Prosthecomicrobium sp. N25: one gene and its partner. Each later gene encodes a partner of the first gene's protein in a complex. Links are inferred from orthologs where the notes say so. Each region holds a gene or a part of one and is shown in the gene's direction. Other genes may lie near its edges.

Region 1 (7,318 bases):
GACGTTCTGTGCGATCCGCCGCTCGTCCGCCGCGGCCTCGACCCCGCCGATGCTGGTGATCGACGCGAAGGGATTGCGGGCCAGCGTGAAGGAGGGCACGGCGAAGGACGAGATCCAGACCGCGTTCTTGACGAGGATAACGCCCCCTCTCGGCGGGCGCGGCTCGCCGGCGGCGAAATCCGACTCGTAGATCAGGCGCGCGCCGCCGTGACGGACCCGCGAGACCAGCTTCTGCTCGGCGCGCGTGTTTGTCGCGTTCAGATCATGGGCGACCTTAATCTTCGAGTGCGCGGCGAGGGCCCTCAGCAAGACGGTCTCGCCCGATCTCGAGAAACTGTTGAGCATGAAGACCGGGTAGCCGGACAACAACTCCGTCGAGGGTCGAGACGCGTTCATGTTGGTTCAACGGTGGGAGGGTGACGGCACGTGCCATACATCATGAGAGCCTTTTGGGCCAGCGCAGGATTTTGCTCCAGGGCTGGGCGGATTCTCGAGGTTTTTCCTTGATCATCAGCCCCAGCAGGGCATCCAGCGTCCGCCCGTTCCATTCGGGCATCCGGCTTTCAGGGGCCCGGTCGGCGAACAGCGGAGCGTTCGTGATCTCTCTCAACCATCGAACGTCCTCGGCCGTGTCTTTGACAATTCGCCGCTGCAGCTCCAGGGGGAGACTGAACTTCGAGCCGGGGAGACGCGCCAGCGCGCTGGTCAGCTCCGGCTGGTCGTCGAGCGACCGGCGGCCGGCTCTCGCCATGAGGCGATCGAGCAGCAGGATCGCCTCGTAGGACACGGACGGATTGCGCTGCTCGTCGGGAAGCTTGCGCGCCAGTTCCGGCGCACCCAGGGCGGCGCAAAAATCGGACATCAACGTGCCGCCGACGAAATGCTCGGAGCCGAAGGGTCGTATGTCCATGGCGCCGGGTCCGTAGGCGTTCATCCAGGCCTCGATGCCGGCTCTGTAGCGCGGGAACACGGAACGGCCCCTGCGGCCGTCGTCGGTCGCCGTTTGCGACGCCAGTTCGTCGAGCGTTATGCGTCCATGGCGCAGATGCTGCTGTGCCTGGCTGGTCGCCCAGGCGATCGGCTCGCGCACGTAGACGATCACCCGGACGTCGTCGGTGATCCGATCCAGCACCGATTTCAGGGCATCCCGGCGTCGGGCGCGGTAATGGAACAACGCCTCCGACGAGATGACGAGCCGGTCGACGGGGTTCTCCTTGAGCTGCTGGACGAGGCGTTCGGCGATGTCATTGACGCGCGAGGTGTCCTGGGCGGCGTCCTCGGAGGTCCCGAAGGCGCGGTTCAGGACGCGGGACTGGTTGTCGCCGAGGTCGGGAAACAGGATGCCGGATTCGCGCAAGAGCCCGCGGTTCTCCTCGAGCGCGTCCTGGATGCTCGTCGAGCCGGTCTTGTGCATGCCGATATGCAGATAGAGCTGCACCATCTCGACCCTTCAGGCTGCGCGGCACAGGCCGGTCCGGCGCGGCCGCGCGCAACCGTCGGGCGTGGAGGATGCCCCGCGATCCACCCTGGCCGTCCCGATCCCGACCGGCGCCCGTCCGCGTGCCGGTCGTACGGGAACGATGTCGCCCCGCTCCGGCGTGCCGCGTCGGGGATGCGTCCGAGGCGACTTCGGCGCCAACGGGCGTCGGGCAGCGGTGAGGGGGCGGAGGGCATCGGAGGCGGGCGACCGGACGGGCACTGGACCACGGCGCACCGGCGGGCAGAGCGGCGTCGCGCGGACGCACGGTTCTGCTCCGGAACTCTGTGGATTTCCGTCGTTCATTCTCGAAGCCCATGGCCGAGGGTCGTTCCGAGTCGCGACCAACATGCCTATTTTTGCATGTCTCGCGTTCCATGCCTATGGTCACAACGGCGTACCGGGCCCCAAGGAATCCGCCATGGCCTGTGCAGTCCCGATCCTCGCGGCGGCGGCCATGGCGCTGTTCGCCGGATGGGTCTGTCGGCTCCCGTTCCGGGTACTCGCAGCGGCGACGCTGGCCGTGTCCGGCTTCGAACTCTTGGCCGTCGAGGAACTCGCATGCTACTCGGACCTCGTCAGTGCGGATGCCGCCTTGTTCCGGTTGCCTCTGTACAGCGCGCTTCTCAATGCCGGCATGGCATCGTTCGCCTACACTGCGGAAGCGCCCGACTGGACTGACGACTTGCCGGAGGGCAGGGACTCGGTAGCAAACTGGTGATCGAGGACGAGGACGAGAATGTACGCGATCCACATCGGGGCTCCGAAGACGGGTACGACGTCTCTTCAGCACACGCTCAAGAGCCTGGACGAGGAGCTGGCCAAGCATGGCGTGCGCTATCACTTCACCCCCAGGTTCCAGAAGAGCGAGATCGGCCAGTTCATCCGGGGCAAGGCGGAACCCGCCGACAGCGCCTTCACGCCGCTCCGGCAGGAGATCGAATCGACGCGCTGCGTGCTGCTGAGCGACGAGGGCTGCACGGGTCCCCTGATGAATCCCTCCAAGAAGACGTGGGACGCCGCGCCGGAGCGCGCGTTCAGGTTCACCGACAAGCTGGGGATCCCGCCGCACAAGGTCATCGTCACGGTGCGGCGCCAGGACGAGTTCCTGCTCTCCTGCTACCTGCACAGGCTGCGCCACGGCCGGGTGACCTCCGAGTTCCGGCCGTACTGGGAGCAGGAGGTCAGGCTGGAGCTGATGCGCTGGTCGACCCTCCTAAGCACGGTGGAGCGCCACTACGGTCGGGACAAGCTGGTGGTGCTGCCGTTCGAGTACCTGCGGGCGGACTTCCCCGGCTTCGTACGGACCTTCCTCAAGCTGGGGACCGGCACCGATCTCACGGCCGACGTCATCCCGGTCGAGAGCCGGAACCAGGGTCTCGGCGCCGAACAGGTGGGCAAGGCGCTCGAACTGGTCCGCGCCCTCAAGGACGAGAACAAGTCCGTCCGGGAGATCAAGGAAACGATCAGGACCGAACTGATGCAGGACGAGCCGCCGCAACGGTCCCGGCCGGACCTCGGCGAGCTCAAGGCCAAGCTTGCCGCCCTCTTCAGGAAGGACAACGAGGCCGTCAGCGAGAGGTATTTCGCGGTGAAGCACCCGGCGTTCCTGTTCGACGCCTGAGCTGCCCTCTCCCGTTCTCGCCTCACCCCGCGAGCACGGCCTTCACCACGGCGCCGGCCTTGCCCATGTCCATGCGGCCGGCGTAGCGCTCCTTGAGCGCGGACATGACCTTGCCCATGTCCTTGACGCTCGCCGCGCCGACCTCCGTCACGATCGCGCGCACGGCCGCGTCCACCTCGGCCGGGTCCATCTGACGGGGCAGGTAGTCGCGGATGATGGCGATCTCGGCGCGTTCGGCGGCGGCGAGTTCGGGGCGGCCGCCCTCATCGTAGAGGCGGGCCGATTCCTCGCGGGACTTGATGAGCTTCGTCATCAGCTCGACGATCTCGGCGTCCGGGATGGTGCCCGCGGCCGCGCCGCCGCGCGAGGCGATGTCCTTGTCCTTGACGGCCGAGGTGATCATCCGCAGCGTCGAGACCTTCGCCTTGTCGCCGGCCTTCATGGCCGCCTTCAGATCGTCGTTCAGTCGCTGGCGCATGGCCGGTCCTCGCGGGTGCCGCCGGGCAAGACGGGGCGGAAACGTTGACGGGCGGAGCGTCCGCCCTTATCTCAGCGCGACGGATTCATCCGTCGACCGTTGCCGACGATATCGGGTCGGCCGAGTTCTAGATCAACACCGTCAGGAAGCAAGCCCATGAGCGCGACCGGAAACGCCCCCGGAACGGACCCGAACGCCTGGGCGGATCCGCGACCGACGGCGCTTCTCGTGCTCGCCGACGGGACGGTCGTCGAAGGCTTCGGCCTCGGCGCGGTCGGCCGGCAAGTGGGCGAGGTCTGCTTCAACACGGCGATGACGGGATACCAGGAGATCCTGACGGATCCCTCCTATGCCGGGCAGATCATCACCTTCACGTTCCCGCATATCGGCAATGTCGGGGTCAACGACGAGGACATCGAGACCGTCAACATGGCGGCCGTGACGGGCGCGCGCGGCGTCGTCCTCAAGGCCGACATCACCGATCCGGCGAACTGGCGCGCCTCGCGGCACCTCGACCAGTGGCTGAAGGCGCGCGGGATCGTCGGCATCGCGGGCGTCGACACGCGCGCCCTGACGGCGCTCATCCGCGAGGCGGGCATGCCCAACGCGGTCGTGGCGCACGACCCGGAGGGGGCCTTCGACGTGGAGGCCCTGAAGGCCGAGGCGAAGGCCTGGCCGGGCCTCGTCGGCATGGACCTCGTGCCGGGGGTGACCGCCGGGCAGACCTTCACGTGGGACGAGACGAGCTGGCACCTGGGCGAGGGCTACGGCCACCAGACCGACCCGAAGTACCACGTGGTGGCGATCGACTACGGGGTGAAGCGCAATATCCTTCGCCTGCTGGCGGACGCCGGCTGCCGCGTCACCGTGCTGCCCGCGACCGCGACGGCCGAGGACGTGCTGGCCCACCGGCCGGACGGCGTCTTCCTCTCCAACGGCCCGGGCGACCCGGCGGCGACGGGCGAATATGCGGTGCCGACCATCCGGCGGCTGGTGGACGAGGGCCTGCCGACCTTCGGCATCTGCCTCGGGCACCAGATGCTCGGGCTCGCGCTCGGCGGCCGGACCGCCAAGATGCACCAGGGCCATCACGGCGCGAACCATCCGGTGAAGGACTTCACCACCGGCAAGGTGGAGATCACGTCGATGAACCACGGCTTCGCGGTCGACCGCGAGAGCCTGCCGGCCAACGTCGAGGAGACCCACGTCTCGCTCTTCGACGGAACCAACTGCGGCATCCGCCTGAAGGGAAAGCCGGTCTTCTCGGTGCAGTACCACCCGGAGGCCTCGCCCGGTCCGCGCGACAGCCACTATCTCTTCACGCGATTCGTGAACCTCATCCGCGAGCGCAAGGGCGAGCCGCAAGTCGCCGAGCGGTAAGGGATTCGCGAAGGGCAGGGGGCCGTCGCGCGGTCACTCCGCGCTCCAGATGGGGCGCGCGGGTGGTTCCGCGGCCGCCTAGAGCTGGCTCGTGTTGAAGGTGTCGCAGGAGCCCATGCGGCCGGAGTCGAAGCCGGCGCGGAACCAGCGGACGCGCTGCTGCGACGTGCCGTGCGTGAAGCTGTCCGGCACCGCGTAGCCCTGGATGGTCCGCTGGATGGCGTCGTCGCCGATCCGCGAGGCGGCGTTCAGCGCCTCCTCGATGTCGCCGGGCTCGATGAAGTCGCGCTCCTTCTGGGCATGGTGCGCCCAGACGCCGGCGAGGCAGTCGGCCTGCAGCTCGACGCGCACCGAAGCGCGGTTGGCGTCGCGCTCGCTCATGCGCTGGCGGGCCTCGTTGAAGGCCGGCAGGATGCCGAGCAGGTTCTGGATGTGGTGGCCGATCTCGTGGGAGACCACGTAGGCCTGGGCGAAGTCGCCGGGCGCGCGGAAGCGGGTCTTCAGCTGGTCGTAGAAGGCGAGGTCGATGTAGACCTTGCGGTCGGCCGGGCAGTAGAAGGGCCCCGTCTGGGCGTTGGCCGTGCCGCAGCCGGAGCGCGTCGCGCCGGAGAAGATCACGAGGGTCGGCTCCTGGTAGCGCATGCCCGCCGCCTTGCGGACGAGATCCCCGGCCTGCTGGGGCAGGATCTCGGCCCAGCGCTGCTCGGTGTCGCGCAGCACGACCGCCGTGAAGCGGGTGAGCTCGTCGCGGCGGACGGAGCCCTGCGGGGCCGGCTGGCGCGTCTGGCGCTCGTACTGGGACGGTCCGGGCCCGACCGATTGACCGGACAGGAGCGACAGCGGATTGATCCCGAAGATCCAGGCGACGATCAGAAACAGGATGATCGTGCCGATGCCGCCGCCGCCAAGGTTTATCGGCATGCCGAGGCCGCCGCCGCCGAGGCCGCCGCCGAACCCGCCGCCCGTGTCGAACCCGCCGCCTTCACCGCGCCGGTCCTCGACGTTGGAGCTTTCCTCCCGGCCTTCCCACCGCATGCGCCCGTCTCCCTCGGCCTCGCGCGCAACCGGACCTGCCGGGCCCGCCGGGCTGTCCGCCCCTTATAGCGTGAGCCTTGCGGCAGCGGGAAGGCGAGAGGTGGAGCGGCAACGCCCGAGGCGGGCGGGGGTTCCCGGGGCTGCGGGGGCCGTGGTGACGCCCGGCGGCAGGTCCGTCGGCCCGGCTCGCCCCAAAACTTGCCGATCTCCTTGCCCGGCCGGGGATTTCCGGGGCGGCGTTGCGCTCCGCCGCGGCGTTGCACTAGGGTCGCGCGGGTCCCTGGCGGGAGGACGGATGGCACAGGCTTGGCTCGACTTCTGGAACGGCACGCACCGGATCTACGTGAACGACCGGCACCGCCGGGTGCACTACGACAAGGTCGCGGCCGACATCGCGGCGCTGGTGCCGCGGCCGGACGCGGTCGTGGTCGACTGGGGCTGCGGCGACGCGCTGGCGGCCGAGCAGGTGGCGCGCGCCTGCGGGGAGCTCGTGCTCTGCGACGCCGCCGAGAACACGCGGCGGCGGGTCGCCGCGCGGGTCGGCGGCGAGGCGCGGATCCGGGTCGTGTCGCCGGAGGAGCTGGCGCGCGACTACGCGGGGCGGGTCGACCTGATGGTGGTCAACTCGGTGCTGCAGTACCTGGACGAGCCCGCGCTCGGCGCGCTCCTCCGCGATGCGAAGGCACTCCTGCGTCCGGGCGGGCGCCTCGTCGTCGCCGACGTCATCCCGCCCGAGGACGACCTCGTCGGGGACGTCCGCAACCTGCTCGCCACGGGCTGGCGCCACGGCTTCGTGCTCGCCGCCCTCGGCGGGCTCGCGGCCATGTTCTTCTCCCCCTACCGCAAGCTCCGGGCCGAGATCGGGCTCGCGCGGCATGGGGAGGCGGAGCTGCTCGCCCGGCTCGCGGCCGCGGGCTTCCGGGCGGAGCGGCTGAGGCCCAACCTCGGCTTCGACCAGAGACGCATGGCCTTCTCGGCCACAAAGGCCTGACGGAGCGGCCCGGCCGGGTCAGGCCGGCTTCAGGCGGTCGAGGGCGCCGTCGAGGCCCTTGCGGAACTTGGCGAGCATCTCGTCGAGCTCGCCCGCGGTGATGACCAGCGGGGGCGTGAAGGCGATGCGGTCGCCGATCGCGCGGACGATCAGGCCGGCCTTCTGGCACTCGTCCTGGACCACGAGGCCGGCCTTGGCCTCCGGCGCGAAGGGGATGCGCCTCGCCTTGTCGAGCATGATCTCGACGCCGGCGATCAGGCCGACGCCGCGGGCGTTGCCGACGAGCGGGTGGTCCTCGGTCGCCTTCAGGCCGTCCTGCATGACGGGCGAGAC
Region 2 (8,501 bases), 280 kb from region 1 along the record:
CTCCGAGGAGTCCGGGCTGATGACCGGGTCGGTGATCAACTACGACCAGTCCATCTGGGGCGCCTATGACGGCGCGCCCAAGCCCGACCGGCCCCTCTGAGCGCGCCCGCCGTCCCGAGTTCCCGGTGTTGCCGTCGGCCGGCTTGGTCCGTAGTCGGACTGTCCTGCGCGCGTGCTTGATTGCCGCAAGGACATGATCCATTATGTGAATATTACGCAACGTAATGTCCTGACGGCCCAGCCGTCTGAGTCGCCCCTTTGCTCATACCCAGCATCAGAGCAGCTCCGGCGTCCCGGTCACTTGAGCGGATCGCACCCGCGTGCACTGATCGGAATACGAATCTTCCGGAGATCAGCATGAACGGACTCGAGGACACGTCGGCATGATTCCGGTTGCGGTGATCGGGGCCGGCATGGCGGGTGTGACGGCGGCGCGGCGACTGGCGCAGACCGGCTTCGCACCCGTGCTCTTCGACAAGAGCAACGGCATTTCGGGTCGCATGGCGACCCGTCGGTTGGCCGACCTGCAATTCGATCACGGCGCCCAGTACTTCACTGCCCGCGGCCCCCGCTTCCGCGCCGTGCTCGACCGGTGGTGCGCGGCGGGGCTGGCGGCGGAATGGTTCGACGACCGCTTCGTCGGCCTGCCCGGAATGAACGCCGTCCTGCGGGCCGAGGCCGCGGGACTGCCGCTCGTCCCCCACTGCTTCGTGTCAGGCCTCCGCAAGGACGACCACGGTTGGACGGTGGTGGTGCGCGACGGCGATGTAACGGCCCCCCACAACGGCCGCTACGGCGCGGTCCTCCTGGCCCTGCCGGCGCCGCAGGCGGCCCCGCTCGCGGCGGCCGCCGGTCTGCGGGTCGACGCACTCCACCAAGCCGTCTACGCTCCCTGCTGGACCCTCCTCCTCGCCTATGCGGAGCCCATCGGCCTGCCCGATCGCATGCGCTTCGACGAAGGACCGATCGTCTGGATCGCCCGCAACGGGTCCAAGCCGGGCCGCCCCGCCGATACGGAGACCATCGTGGTCCAAGCCTCGCCGGCCTGGTCCCGACGCCACCTGGAACTCTCACCCGACAGGGTCGCGTCGCTGCTGATGGAGGCCTTCCTGCGGGCCACAGGCTGCGGCCATGATCCGCTCTTCGTCCAGGCCCACCGCTGGCGCTACGCGCGGGTCGAGCAGGCCGCGGGCGTGCCATGCCTTTGGGACCCGGACGCCCGAGTCGGCTGCTGCGGCGACTGGTGCCTGGGCCCGCGCATCGAATGCGCCTTCGACAGCGGCGAGGCCGCCGCCGAGGCCGTGATCGCAACCTTCGCGGCCTGACCGGATCAGCCGCGGAACGTCCAGAACCGGTTGGCGAAGAAGGTCCAGACGAGCACGATGCCGGTCGTGACGAGCTGCGCCACCAGGTAATGGATCCCCGCCCACGCCGTCAGGGCGTGCATCAGCGCCCCCGTCATCAGGAAGGCCGCCCCAGCGATCACGGCGAAGCGCGGCACCGCGCCCGCATGGCTCCGCTCGCTCGCGAAGGTGAAGCGCCGGTTGAGCATGTAGGAGATCACGCCCCCGACCACGAACCCGGCCAGCGAGGCCGCGACCGCCCCGGCGAAGCCGCCCTCGACGAGCCCGATCAGCGTCCCGTAGTGACCGATCGCCGCCGCGATCCCGACGAGGGCGTAGCGCAGGAACTGGTCGGACAGGGCGAGGAGCATGGAGGACCGGAGGGCTGGCATGGCGCCCGGCTAGAGGCTGATTGCGGCGGATCCGCGGTGCCGCAGCGGAGCGCGTGAACCGCCCTTCCCGACGCCGGCCTTTTCCCCTATAAGCCCCCGGGTCTCAGCCCGAAAGACCGTCAGCCTCGACGAGACGCGCGATCCCGCGCGTCCGATTGCGGAACGCGAGCCAGGTATGCCGAAACGGACCGACATCGAAACCATCCTCATCATCGGCGCCGGACCGATCGTCATCGGCCAGGCCTGCGAGTTCGACTATTCCGGAACCCAGGCCTGCAAGGCGCTCCGACAGGAAGGCTATCGTATAGTCCTGGTCAACTCGAACCCCGCCACGATCATGACGGATCCCGAGCTGGCCGACGCGACCTACATCGAGCCGATCACCCCCGAGGTCGTCGCCAAGATCATCGCGCGGGAGCGCGGCGACCGGTCGAAGGGCTTCGCGCTTCTGCCCACCATGGGCGGCCAGACCGCGCTCAACACCGCCCTCAGCCTGCGCAAGATGGGGGTCCTGGAGGAGTACGGCGTCGAGATGATCGGCGCCACCGCCGAGGCGATCGACAAGGCCGAGGACCGCGAGCTCTTCCGCGAGGCCATGACCAGGATCGGCCTCGCGACCCCGAAGGCCCGCTTCGCCGACGCCTCGGACCTGAAGCGCGTCGACCGGGAGCACCACGACGCCGAGATCCTGAAGATCCGCGCGTCCGATGCCTCGCCGGACGAGAAGGCCCGGCGTGAGCGCGCCTTCCTGGCCGAGTGGAACGCCAGGGAGGAGGAGCGCAAGCGCCGCTACGTCGCCAAGGGTCTGACCGAGGCCCTGGAGGCGCTGGAGGAGATCGGCCTGCCGGCCATCATCCGCCCGTCCTTCACCATGGGCGGCACCGGCGGCGGTATCGCGTATAACCGCGCCGAGTTGCTCGACATCGTCGAGCGCGGCCTCGACGCCTCGCCCACCACCGAGGTGCTGATCGAGGAATCGGTGCTCGGCTGGAAGGAGTTCGAGATGGAGGTCGTCCGCGACAAGGCGGACAATTGCATCATCGTCTGCTCCATCGAGAACGTCGACCCGATGGGCGTCCACACCGGCGATTCGATCACCATCGCGCCCGCCCTGACGCTCACCGACAAGGAATACCAGATCATGCGGGACGCGAGCCTCGCGGTCCTGCGCGAGATCGGCGTCGAGACCGGCGGCTCCAACGTCCAGTTCGCCGTCAATCCCGAGGACGGCCGCATGGTCGTCATCGAGATGAACCCGCGCGTCTCCCGCTCCTCCGCCCTCGCCTCCAAGGCGACCGGCTTCCCGATCGCCAAGGTGGCGGCGCGCCTGGCGGTCGGCTACACGCTCGACGAACTCGCCAACGACATCACGGGCGGCGCCACGCCGGCGAGCTTCGAGCCGACGATCGACTACGTCGTCACCAAGATCCCCCGCTTCGCCTTCGAGAAGTTCCCGGGCGCCGACACCCAGCTGACGACCTCCATGAAGTCGGTCGGCGAGGTCATGGCCATCGGCCGGACCTTCACCGAATCGCTCCAGAAGGCGTTGCGCGGCCTGGAGACGGGCCTGACCGGCCTCAACGAGATCGAGATCCCCGGCCTCGGCCAGGGCGACGACAAGAACGCCATCCGGGCCGCCCTCGGCACGCCGACCCCCGACCGCCTGCGCCACGTCGCCCAGGCCATGCGGCTCGGCATGAGCCACGACCAGATCCATGCCATCTGCAAGATCGACCGCTGGTTCCTCGACCAGCTCCAGGCGATCGTCGACATGGAGGCGAAGGTCCGCGCCCACGGCCTGCCGGCGACCACCGCCGGCCTCAGGCAGCTGAAGGCCATGGGCTTCTCCGACGCCCGCCTCGCCGAGCTCGCCGGCAAGGCCGAAGCGGACGTGAAGGCGCTGCGCCAGAGGCTCGACGTCCATCCGGTCTACAAGCGCATCGACACTTGCGCGGCCGAGTTCGCCTCCCCGACCGCCTACATGTACTCCACCTACGAGCGCCCCTTCGCGGGCCGGCTCGCCGACGAGGCGAACCCGTCGGAGCGCCGGAAGGTCATCATCCTCGGCGGCGGCCCGAACCGGATCGGCCAGGGCATCGAGTTCGACTACTGCTGCTGCCACGCGGCCTTCGCGCTGAAGGACGCCGGCTACGAAACCATCATGGTCAACTGCAACCCGGAGACCGTGTCGACCGACTACGACACCTCCGACCGGCTCTACTTCGAGCCGCTGACCGCCGAGGACGTGCTCGAGATCATCCGGCTCGAGCAGTCGCGCGGGACCCTTCACGGCGTCATCGTCCAGTTCGGCGGCCAGACCCCGCTGAAGCTCGCCGACGCGCTCGAGAAGGCCGGCGTCCCGATCCTCGGCACCTCCGTCGACGCGATCGACCTCGCCGAGGACCGCGACCGCTTCAAGCGCCTGCTCGACAAGCTCGGCCTGCGCCAGCCCAAGAACGGCATCGCCTACTCGATCGAGCAGTCCCGCCTCGTCGCCGGCGACCTAGGGTTCCCGCTCGTGGTCCGCCCCTCCTACGTGCTCGGCGGCCGCGCCATGATGATCGTCCGCGACGAGGGCCAGTTCGACGAGTACCTCCTCGGCGTGCTGCCCGGCATGGTGCCGGCCGACGTCAAGGCCAAGTACCCGAACGACAAGACCGGCCAGATCAACATGGTGCTGGGCAAGTCCCCGCTCCTGTTCGACCGCTATCTCTCCGACGCGATCGAGGTGGACGTCGACGCGCTCTGCGACGGCCGCGACGTCTTCATCGCCGGCATCATGGAGCACATCGAGGAGGCCGGCATCCACTCCGGCGACAGCGCCTGCTCGCTGCCGACCCACAGCCTGAAGCCCGAGATCGTCGCCGAGATCGAGCGGCAGACGAAGGCCCTCGCCCTCGCCCTCGACGTCGGCGGTCTGATGAACGTGCAATACGCCGTCAAGGACGACGTCGTCTACGTGCTGGAGGTCAACCCGCGCGCCTCGCGCACGGTGCCCTTCGTGGCCAAGACGATCGGCGAGCCGGTCGCCAAGATCGCCGCCCGGGTCATGGCCGGGGAGCCGCTCGCCGGCTTCGGCCTGAAGCCCAAGACGCTCGACCACATCGCCGTCAAGGAGGCGGTCTTCCCCTTTGCGCGCTTCCCCGGCGTCGACACGGTGCTCGGGCCGGAGATGAAGTCCACCGGCGAGGTGATGGGCCTCGACACCGACTACGCCATGGCCTTCGCAAAGTCGCAGCTCGGCGCCGGCAACCGCGTGCCGACCGCCGGCACGGTCTTCGTCTCGGTCCGCGACGACGACAAGCCGCGCATCATCGAATCCATGCGCGCCCTCGCCCGGGTCGGCTTCAGGGTCATCGCCACCTCGGGCACCCAGCGCTTCCTGGAGGCCGAAGGCGTGCCCTGCGCCAAGGTCAACAAGGTGCTTGAAGGCCGGCCCCACATCGTCGATGCTATCAAGAACGGCGAGGTCCAGCTGGTCTTCAACACCACGGAAGGCAACCAGGCCCTCGGCGACAGCCGGTCGCTCAGGCGCGCGGCGCTCTTGCAGAAGGTGCCGTACTATACGACGCTCGCAGGAGCGATCGCGGCGACGGAGGGCATCGTGGCCTACGCCGCCGGCGATCTTGAAGTGCGGCCGCTGCAGTCCTACTTCGCGGCCGGCCGGTGAGCCGGTGCCGCCCCGTTCTGGAGGGGCGACGGAACGCCGAGAGGCGGGTATGTGTTGGGGCGTCGGGCTTGCGCGAAAAAGCGGTCCGATGTCAGGACGACATATCCTGAAGCTGGTGCTCCGGAGGCCTCGAGGCCGGGCGGGCGCCGATTGATGTGCGGTTTCCGGGGGGGCGATCCCGCGGACGCCGCATCTGAACTTTTGTCGAGTCCGGAGCCATCCGGGCCGCGAACCGGGGGTAAGTACCCATGGAAAAGATTCCGATGACGCCGTCCGGCTTCATCGCCCTGGAGAACGAGCTGAAGCACCGCCAACAGGTGGAGCGTCCGCGCATCATCAACGCGATCTCGGAAGCGCGCGCCCACGGCGACCTTTCGGAGAACGCGGAGTATCACGCCGCCAAGGAAGCGCAGAGCCACAACGAGGGCCGTATCGCGGAGCTCGAAGACAAGCTCAGTCGCGCCGAGGTGATCGACGTCACCAAGCTCAACGGCACCAAGATCAAGTTCGGCGCCACGGTGACCCTCGTCGACGAGGACACCGAGGAGGAGAAGACGTACCAGATCGTCGGCGACATGGAGGCCGACGTGAAGCTCGGCCGCATCTCGATCTCCTCGCCGATCGCCCGCGCGCTGATCGGCAAGGACGTCGGCGACACCGTCGAGGTCATGGCCCCCGGCGGCGCCCGCAGCTACGAGGTGGTCGGCGTCCGCTTCGGCTGATTGGCCTATCCTAATTTCACCAGCCTGATGCGACTGCATTGGGCTGGTGAAATTTTAGCGAGAATGTGTTTTAGGCTGCTACGATTTGGTGTAGGGTATGAACGTACATTGTCGCCGCTCACACGCACCGCATAGAAGTTTCCGATCGAAGAAATCGCAGGTACTATGTCTTGGCCTATCAAGTGGAAGTGCCCATTCTGCAACCAGATGCAGCTAGCATCGGACTATAACTATATACAAGTAACTCACTTCCTCGACTTTAATCGAGCACACAGTGCGCAAGGCCCTTTAGATCTCAAGCTTGTCGCGATCCGATGCCTGGACAATGAATGTAACAATTTGTCCTTGAGTGTTTATCTATTCGAAGTAGATCCATCGAAATCTGAACCCGCAAGGTTTAAGGGATTGGTACGTCGTTGGCAACTGCAACCCGAAAGCAGTGCAAAGCAAATTCCTGAGTATGTTCCCGCAGCTATCAGATCAGATTACACAGAAGCGTGCTTGATCAAAGACCTTAGTCCGAAGGCCTCCGCAACGCTCGCTCGCCGCTGTTTACAAGGCATGATTAGAGATTTCTGCGGAATTGCAAGGGCAACACTCGCTGAAGAGATCAGAGAGCTGAGCAAGGCTTTGGCAATCGGCAAAGCCCCACAGGGAGTCAGCCTTGATAGCGTTCAGGCCATAGACCATGTGCGAACAATTGGCAACATCGGTGCTCATATGGAGAAGGACATTGACGTAATAGTACCGGTAGATGCAGATGAGGCTGGCATACTAATTGAATTAACAGAGAAACTAATAGAAGAATGGTATATAGAAAGACGAAAGCGCGCTGATAGATTCGATAAGATCGCACACATAGTCGCTGAAAAGAAAGTAGCAAGGAGCGCTTCACAACAAACTGCTTCGGGGGATGCTGACTAGGAGCAGCGTGGCAGTCACGCCAACCCCAGGCGTCGAGGCCTGCAACTGCCCGCAGCGTCAAGCCGCGGGCAGTCCTCGCGTTGGGTCCATACAAGCCCACTCGCAGCTCAGCGGCTGCCCGGCGGGAGCGATGCCGCGATGTCGGCGGCGCGCTTCTGGCACTCGTCCTCCATGCCGGCCCGGTCGAGGCCCTTCGCCTCGTTGAGCGCCGCCATGAGGTCCATGTCCCGGCGCTGGGTGGCGGGCGCCGCGGCGCCCGATCCGGTCGACCCGGAGACCGCCGGATTGCCCTCGATCGCCGGCCCGCCGCCCTCGTTCCGGGCGCCGATCGTCTTTTCGAGATCCGCGAGACGTTGCGTGCAAGGCCCTGCGACCGCGGGCGTCGCCGCAGCGACGATCGCGAGAACGAGAATGAAGCTCTTCATGCTGCACCTTCCGGGTCGCCAGCCCCACGACGGAACCGGTACGCCGCCCGGCTGTTCCGTCGCGGGACGGCGATTCCGCCACGCGCCGGTCAGCCGCCGGTCTGAGCCCGCAGCCGCTGCTCCTGCGCGGCGAGTTCCGGCGTCACGGCCCCGCCGAAATCCTCCATTGTGTAGAAGGGCCGGATCTCCAGTTCGCTCGGGCCGGGCATCGGGTTCGGACAGCGCTTCGCCCAGGCCACCGCCTCGTCCATGTCCTTGACCTTCCAGATCCAGAACCCGGCGACCAGCTCGCCGGCGGGCTGGAAGGGTCCGTCCTTCACGGTCCGCGACGCGCCGTCGAAGGCGATGCGCTTGCCCCGCGCCGAGGGCTGGAGGCCCTCCCCCGTCTCCATCAGGCCGGCTTTCACCAGTTCCTCGTTGAACTGCATCATCTCCGCCAGGAGCTCCGTCGAAGGCATGATCCCCGCCTCGCTGTCCGTCGTCGCCTTCACCAGCACCATCACCCGCATCGCTGTCTCCTCCATAGTCGCGCTCGGGGCCGGACGCCGCCCCGGTCCGCCCGAGGACGCGCCGTTCCGACCGGATCCGACAGGGCCATGACAGCTTTTTTGGGGATCGTTCGGCGCTCGGCCGCAAATGCCCCATCGGAGGAGGCGCGGACAGCGGGCTGTGCGGCCTTTGCGCGCGCCCCGCTAATGCGGCCGGGATGCGCCGGGGCTGCCCTCGCGGGGCCCGGCGGGGCCGTCCTTCGGCTCGACCGGATAGCGGCGGTCCAGCCACACGGCGACCGCCGCGCCGATGACGTAGGACGTGTAGAGCACCAGGACGTGGATCAGATAGGTGAGCGCCGCGCCGCCCGGCGAGGACAATCCGAGCACCACGGCCCCGACCGGCAGGGCGGCGCCGCACAGGACCACGATCAGGAAGATCCAGATGCGGACCGTCACCCCGCAGAACCCGCCGACCGCGGCACTCACGAACAATGTCCAATCCACGGCCGTACGCCACGATACGGGCGTCGCCCC

The links.
Region 2: the proteins of carA (region 1) and carB are in contact, whole or in part, in a solved structure (PDB 1KEE), measured with the Escherichia coli proteins. The link is inferred for Prosthecomicrobium sp. N25 from one-to-one orthologs.

Annotation. Positions count from the first base shown.
Region 1 is NZ_JBBCAT010000003.1:9,663-16,980, reverse strand. What follows is about bases 3,024-5,847. They hold carA (glutamine-hydrolyzing carbamoyl-phosphate synthase small subunit), read left to right. Parts: upstream 3,024-3,735; coding sequence 3,736-4,959; downstream 4,960-5,847. Other genes in these bases: ypfJ (KPN_02809 family neutral zinc metallopeptidase), read right to left, coding at 5,038-5,847; WBG79_RS19155 (GatB/YqeY domain-containing protein), read right to left, coding at 3,124-3,579; WBG79_RS19160 (hypothetical protein), read left to right, coding at 3,024-3,101. Also shown: WBG79_RS19175 (hypothetical protein), read right to left, coding at 1-309; WBG79_RS19170 (hypothetical protein), read right to left, coding at 437-1,441; WBG79_RS19165 (hypothetical protein), read left to right, coding at 1,899-2,198; more of WBG79_RS19160, read left to right, coding at 2,217-3,023; more of ypfJ, read right to left, coding at 5,848-5,994; WBG79_RS19140 (class I SAM-dependent methyltransferase), read left to right, coding at 6,290-6,985; WBG79_RS19135 (aminotransferase), read right to left, coding at 7,004-7,318. UniProt on the Escherichia coli protein: Small subunit of the glutamine-dependent carbamoyl phosphate synthetase (CPSase).
Region 2 is NZ_JBBCAT010000003.1:289,568-298,068, forward strand. The notes cover bases 1,599-5,605. They hold carB (carbamoyl-phosphate synthase large subunit), read left to right. Parts: upstream 1,599-1,910; coding sequence 1,911-5,405; downstream 5,406-5,605. Other genes in these bases: WBG79_RS20495 (GtrA family protein), read right to left, coding at 1,599-1,735. Also shown: WBG79_RS20485 (SDR family oxidoreductase), read left to right, coding at 1-100; WBG79_RS20490 (NAD(P)/FAD-dependent oxidoreductase), read left to right, coding at 384-1,325; more of WBG79_RS20495, read right to left, coding at 1,331-1,598; transcription elongation factor GreA, read left to right, coding at 5,654-6,127; WBG79_RS20510 (DUF4145 domain-containing protein), read left to right, coding at 6,629-7,051; WBG79_RS20515 (hypothetical protein), read right to left, coding at 7,159-7,476; WBG79_RS20520 (YciI family protein), read right to left, coding at 7,566-7,985; WBG79_RS20525 (hypothetical protein), read right to left, coding at 8,169-8,453. UniProt on the Escherichia coli protein: Large subunit of the glutamine-dependent carbamoyl phosphate synthetase (CPSase).